2 regions of the Kitasatospora sp. NPDC088783 genome follow, and region 1 is predicted to be linked to the other one. Evidence: predicted binding sites of a transcription regulator. Region 1 holds the regulator's gene; the other holds the start of a gene.
What was found. The regulator HrcA, encoded in region 1, represses chaperone genes, less so after heat shock. The targets are predictions, from matches to a motif close to TTNGCACTCNGNNNNNCNGAGTGCNAA.
Positions count from the first base shown of each region.

Region 2: a site for HrcA is predicted at 1,780-1,806, ahead of groL (chaperonin GroEL). Genes of this name have one in related genera too.

Region 1 covers NZ_JBIVKJ010000007.1:122,406-125,811, forward strand. Annotated here, with positions in the region: gene ACIP60_RS20840 (hypothetical protein) at 1-261, opposite strand, end outside; gene htpX (zinc metalloprotease HtpX) at 367-1,287, opposite strand; gene hrcA (heat-inducible transcriptional repressor HrcA) at 1,590-2,663, shown strand; gene dnaJ (molecular chaperone DnaJ) at 2,745-3,406, shown strand, end outside.
Region 2 covers NZ_JBIVKJ010000003.1:768,099-771,504, reverse strand. Annotated here, with positions in the region: gene thrC (threonine synthase) at 1-553, shown strand, start outside; gene ACIP60_RS12000 (MoaD/ThiS family protein) at 594-872, shown strand; gene ACIP60_RS11995 (cold-shock protein) at 1,433-1,639, shown strand; gene groL (chaperonin GroEL) at 1,963-3,406, shown strand, end outside.

The DNA of each region.
Region 1 (3,406 bases):
GGAGTACCCGTACCCGTCCCGGGACGCCTCGACGGGGACGCCGCCGCGCCCGGTGTCCGCGTCCAGCAGTGCCCGCACCTGCTGCTGCACCTCGGTGAAGGCCGCGCCCTCGACCGCGGCGAAGCAGACCGAGCCCAGGCCGGTCGGGAGGAACCCCTTGGCGGCCTGCAGGGTCAGCGCCGCCGACGGGATGCCGAACAGCTGGTCGAGGTCGGGCTTCACCGGCTTGGTCCGGCCGAACAGGGCGTCCAGGAATCCCACGCCGCGAGCTCCTTCTTCGGTGACTTGGGGTGACTTCGGGTGACTTCGGTGATTTCCGTGGCCGCAGTGGCCGCGGTGGCCGCGGTCGCTCCGGCGGGGGCGGGTTCAGTGCCCGAGTTCGTCGGAGACCTTCCGCAGCTGGGCGAGGCGCTGCTCCAGCGAGGGGTGGGTGGAGAGCAGCTGGGAGGCGGTCTCCCTGGCGCTCAGCGCCGGGGCGAAGTAGAAGGCGTTGTACGGCTGGGCCCGGCGCAGGTCCTTGGTCGGGATGGCGGAGATCTGCCCGGTCACCTTGGTCAGCGCCGAGGCCAGCGCGGCGGGCCGGCCGGTCAGCTGGGCGGCGGCCCGGTCGGCGGCCAGCTCGCGGTAGCGGGACAGCAGCCTGGTGAGCAGGAAGCTGATCGCGTACACCACCATCGAGGCCAGCGGGATCAGCACCATGGCGATCGCCGCGTTCTGGTCGTTGCTGTTGCGGTTGCCGCCGCCCATCATGCCGCCGTACAGGGCGATCCTGGTCATCGCGCCGGCCAGCACGCCGAGGAACCCGGCCACCGTCATCACCGCGACGTCCCGGTGCGCGACGTGCGACAGCTCGTGGGCCAGCACGCCCTCCAGCTCCTCCGGCTCCAGCCGGCGCAGCAGGCCGGTGGTCACGCAGATCACCGCGTTCTGCGGGTTGCGGCCGGTGGCGAAGGCGTTGGGCATGTCGTTGTCGGCGACCGCGACCCGCGGCTTGGGCATGTCGGCCAGCGCGCACAGCCGGTCGACCGCGCCGTGCAGCTGCGGGTACTGCTCGGGGGTGACCTGGTGGGCGCCCATCGCCCGTTCGGTGATCTTGTCGGAGAACCAGAACTGCGCGACGAACAGGCCGCCGGAGATCAGCACCACCAGCGGCCAGGCGCCGCGCAGCAGCACGATCAGCAGGCCGGTGAAGCCCACGTAGACCAGCCCGATCAGGAACATGGTGGTGACCATCCGGCCGGTCAGCCCGCGGTCGGGGGTGAACCTGGAGTGCTGTGGCACCGACATCGCTGCTCCTCCTCGTGCCTCGCGCGGTGCCGGACCGCGCTGCCGCGCCGTCCGCCCCGCTCGCCTTCGATGCTGCCACCGGGCGGCCCCGCGGGCACCATCCGAAACGATGGGAATTCGGTGGGAAAGCGACACGTCCCGGGCGCGTCGCCGGTCCTTCGGTCCAGGATCACGGGGGCGGACCGTTCCTGCCGTCAGGCCCGGGCCGTACACTGGCAGGTACGGTCCTGGCACTCTGACCAGTGGAGTGCCAAGCCGGGTCAGACACCGGGTCAACGGACGACGACGGAGGTGCGTGCCCCATGCCGGACGACGGCAAGCCCGACGGCCGACTGATCGACACGCGCCCGACCGCCCGTCCGCTCGACGAGCGGCGCCTCGCGGTGCTCCGGGCGATCGTCCAGGACTACGTGGGCACCGAGGAGCCGGTCGGCTCCAAGGCCCTGGTGGAGCGGCACAACCTCGGCGTCTCCCCGGCCACGGTCCGCAACGACATGTCCGCGCTGGAGGACGACGGGTACATCCACCAGCCGCACACCAGCGCGGGCCGGATCCCCACCGACAAGGGCTACCGGCTCTTCGTCGACCGGCTCGCCGAGGTCAAGCCGATGACCGCCCCCGAGCGCCGGGCGATCCGGCACTTCCTGGAGGGCGCGGTCGACCTGGACGACGTGGTGGCCCGGACGGTGCGGCTGCTCGCCCAGCTCACCCGGCAGGTCGCGGTGGTCCAGTACCCGTCGCTGACCCGCTCCACCGTGCGGCACATCGAACTGGTGTCGCTCACCCCGACCAAGCTGATGCTGGTGCTGATCACCAACACCGGCCGGGTCGAACAGCGGATGGTCGACTGCCCGGCCCCGGTCGGCGAGGCCCTGCTCGGAGACCTGCGGGCCAGGCTCAACGGCATGGCGGGCGGCTGCCGGCTGCCCGAGGTGCCGACCGTCCTGGAGGACCTGCCGGCGAGCTTCGAGCCCGCCGACCGGCCCGCCGTCAGCACCGTGCTGACGGTCCTGTTCGAGGCGCTGGCCGAACAGAACGAGGAACGGATCATGCTGGCGGGCACCGCCAACCTGACGCGTTTCGGCCATGACTTCCCGCTCACCATCCGGCCGGTCCTGGAGGCGCTGGAGGAGCAGGTGGTGCTGTTGCGCCTGCTGGGCGAGACGGCGGACTCGGCGATGACGGTCCGGATCGGCCACGAGATCGCGCACGAGGGGCTCAATTCCACGTCGGTGGTCTCGGTCGGTTACGGTTCGGGCGACCAGAGCGTGGCAAAGCTGGGAGTGATCGGTCCGACCCGGATGGATTACCCGGGCACAATGGGGGCGGTGCGCGCGGTGGCACGGTACGTCGGCCAGATCCTGGCGGAGTCGTAACGGCGCGGCCGCAGCGGAACGGCGCAACAAGCAGCGTGCTGTCGCAGGCACTTCTAGAGGCGGAACAAACCGGAGCATTTGGTGGCCACGGACTACTACGCGGTACTCGGCGTCCGACGCGACGCGGGGCAGGACGAGATCAAGAAGGCGTTCCGGCGCCTCGCCCGTGAACTGCACCCGGACGTCAACCCGGACCCGAAGACGCAGGAGCGGTTCAAGGAGATCAACGCCGCCTACGAGGTGCTCTCCGACCCGCAGAAGCGTCAGGTCTACGACCTCGGCGGCGACCCGCTGTCGCCGAACGGCGGCGGCGCGGGCGGCTTCGGCGCGGGCGCGGCCGGGTTCGGCTTCTCCGACATCATGGACGCCTTCTTCGGCGCCGCGACCGGCCAGCGCGGCCCCCGCTCGCGCACCCGCCGCGGCCAGGACGCCATGATCCGGCTGGAGATCACCCTGGAGGAGGCCGCGTTCGGCACCACCAAGGAACTCCAGGTCGACACCGCCGTCACCTGCACCACCTGCAACGGCGAGGGCGCCGCGCCCGGCACCTCCGCGCAGACCTGCGACATGTGCCGCGGCAAGGGCGAGGTCTCCCAGGTCACCCGGTCCTTCCTGGGCCAGGTCATGACCTCCCGCCCCTGCCCGCAGTGCCAGGGCTTCGGCACCGTCGTCCCCACCCCGTGCCCCGAGTGCGCCGGCGACGGCCGGGTCCGCGCCCGCCGCACCCTCACGGTCAAGATCCC
Region 2 (3,406 bases), on a different contig from region 1:
GCGGCTGCCCGACCAGATCGTCATCCCGATCGCCTCCGGCTCCCAGCTCACCAAGATCGACAAGGGCCTGCAGGAGCTGATCAAGCTCGGCCTGGTCGAGGACAAGCCCTACAAGATCTTCGGCGCCCAGGCCGAGGGGTGCTCCCCGGTCTCCGCGGCCTTCAAGGCCGGCCGCGACGTGATCAAGCCGGTCAAGCCGGACACCATCGCCAAGTCGCTGGCGATCGGCAACCCGGCCGACGGCCCGTACGTGCTGGACATCGCCCGCCGCACCGGCGGCGCGGTCGAGGACGTCACCGACGCCGAGGTGGTCGAGGCGATCAAGCTGCTCGCCCGCACCGAGGGGATCTTCGCCGAGACCGCGGGCGGCGTCACCGTCGGCGTGCTGAAGAAGCTGGTCGAGAACGGCCTGCTCGACCCGTCCAAGGAGACCGTCGCGATCAACACCGGCGACGGCCTCAAGACCCTCGACGCGGTCGCCGACGCCGGCATGACCGCCGTGATCCGCCCGACGCTGGAGTCCTTCCGCGCCGCCGGCCTCGCCACCGCCTGACCCCCAGCCGTAGGACACCCCACGCCCCGAGGAGCACCGCATGAGCGCCACCGTCCGCATCCCGACCATCCTGCGCACCTACACCGGCGGCGCCGCCGAGGTGACCGCCGAGGGCGCCACCCTGGCCGCCGTCATCGCGGACCTGGAGGCGAACCACGCCGGCATCGCCGCCCGGCTGCTGGACGACGGCGGCAAGCTGCGCCGCTTCGTCAACGTGTACGTGAACGACGACGACGTGCGCTTCGCCGAGGGCCTGGAGACCGAGATCAAGGACGGCGCCTCGGTGTCGATCATTCCGGCGGTGGCCGGCGGCTGCTGACCCGGCCCGCATTCCCGCAGCCGCCGCCCGGTCCGGAATTCAATTACCCGGACCGGGCGGCGGCTCCGTGCGTACCGCGGCCAATGGGCCGCGCACCTGCGGTTCTCCCGTCCGGCGGGCCGCCGGAATTCCGCCGGGGCCCGGGGAGTAGAGTGCCGGGCAGGGCCGTTCCCCTCCCCGGCCCGGTTCAATCCTCGATTACCGCACCGCGCCCCGCCCGGCCGGGCCGCCTCCCGTCCCGCGCCCCGAGACGTGCGCCGGGCGGCTTTCCCCGCCTTCTGTCAGGCCGCCGTCAGAATTGTTCCGGCGTTTTGCGGTGACGCGTCCGTTATGTCCCGCCGCAATTGTCGGCGGATGCGCCTTTCGCCCGGGACATCCCCCGCCGGGTGGCGGGTTTCCCCGGAAATTGGGCCTGTTGCAGAGGGCGCATATCCGGATACATTCAGCCGCGACAGAGGCTGCGCCGTACGGGGGGGAGTCCCCAGGCCGGTCTTCCAGACCTCCGGGTCCGCGTCCTGCGGATCTCTGAAGGGCCCAGCACAGCACAAGGGGAGTTCGGAATGGCTCAGGGCACCGTCAAGTGGTTCAACGCCGAGAAGGGCTACGGCTTCATCGCGGTCGACGGTGGAGCGGACGTGTTCGTCCACTACAGCGCGATCCAGATGGACGGCTACCGCACCCTGGAAGAGGGCCAGCGGGTCGAGTTCGAGATCTCGCAGGGTCAGAAGGGTCCGCAGGCCGACATGGTCCGCGCCGCCGGCGCCTGACGGCCCCGGCAGACCCGCACGCACCGAAACCGCGGGCCCGCCCCCGACGCGACGCGTCCGGGGCGGGCCCGCGGGCTTTCCGGGGCCGCCCGGGCCACCAGCGGGTTTCCCGGCGGGGCGGTCGGCGGGGGCCGAATGGGCTTGCACTCGCCACCCCAGAGTGCTAATCATTGGCGTTAGCACTCACAGCGTGAGAGTGACAAACGGACCGGGCCGGTGAGGCCCCGGAAGCGGTAGGGGAAGGGACCCCCGCTCTCCTGGGCCGTCCGTCGCGGGCACCCCTTGGTCCGAGCAGTCGACCGTGTCCCGGAGGACCACTTCTGATGGCCAAGATCATCGCCTTTGACGAGGAAGCCCGCCGCGGCCTTGAGCGTGGCATGAACCAGCTTGCCGACGCCGTGAAGGTCACGCTCGGCCCCAAGGGTCGCAACGTCGTCCTGGAGAAGAAGTGGGGCGCCCCCACGATCACCAACGACGGTGTCTCCATCGCCAAGGAGATCGAGCTCGAGGACCCGTACGAGAAGATCGGCGCCGAGCTGGTCAAGGAGGTCGCCAAGAAGACCGACGACGTCGCGGGTGACGGCACCACCACCGCCACCGTGCTGGCCCAGGCGCTCGTCCGCGAGGGTCTGCGCAACGTCGCCGCCGGCGCCAACCCGATGGCCCTCAAGCGCGGCATCGAGAAGGCCGTCGCCGCCGTCTCCGACCAGCTGCTGGCCCAGGCCAAGGACGTGGAGACCAAGGAGCAGATCGCCTCCACCGCCTCCATCTCGGCCGCCGACACCCAGATCGGCGAGCTCATCGCCGAGGCCATGGACAAGGTCGGCAAGGAAGGCGTCATCACCGTCGAGGAGAGCAACACCTTCGGCCTGGAGCTCGAGCTCACCGAGGGCATGCGCTTCGACAAGGGCTACATCTCCGCCTACTTCGCCACCGACCTGGAGCGCATGGAGGCGAGCTTCGAGGACCCGTACATCCTCATCGCCAACTCCAAGATCTCCTCGGTCAAGGACCTCCTCCCGCTGCTGGAGAAGGTCATGCAGAGCGGCAAGCCGCTCGTCATCATCGCCGAGGACGTCGAGGGCGAGGCCCTCTCCACCCTGGTCGTGAACAAGATCCGCGGCACCTTCAAGTCCGTCGCCGTCAAGGCCCCGGGCTTCGGCGACCGCCGCAAGGCCATGCTCGGCGACATCGCCATCCTGACCGGCGGCACCGTGATCTCCGAGGAGGTCGGCCTCAAGCTCGAGAACGCCGGCCTGGACCTGCTGGGCACCGCCCGCAAGGTCGTCATCACCAAGGACGAGACCACCATCGTCGACGGCGGCGGCGACAGCGACCAGGTCGCCGGCCGGGTCAACCAGATCCGCGCCGAGATCGAGAACTCCGACTCGGACTACGACCGCGAGAAGCTCCAGGAGCGCCTGGCGAAGCTCGCGGGCGGCGTGGCCGTCATCAAGGCCGGCGCCGCGACCGAGGTCGAGCTCAAGGAGCGCAAGCACCGCATCGAGGACGCGGTGCGCAACGCCAAGGCCGCCGTCGAGGAGGGCATCGTCGCCGGTGGTGGCGTCGCCCTGCTCCAGGCCGGTGTCGCGTTCGAGAAGCTGGAGCTGGAGGGCGACGAGGCCACCGGTGCCAACATCGTCCGCGTGGCCCTGGAGGCCCCGATCAAGCAGATCGCGACCAACGCCGGCCTCGAGGGCGGCGTCGTGGTCGAGAAGGTCCGCAACCTGCCCGCCGGCCACGGCCTGAACGCCGCGACCAACGAGT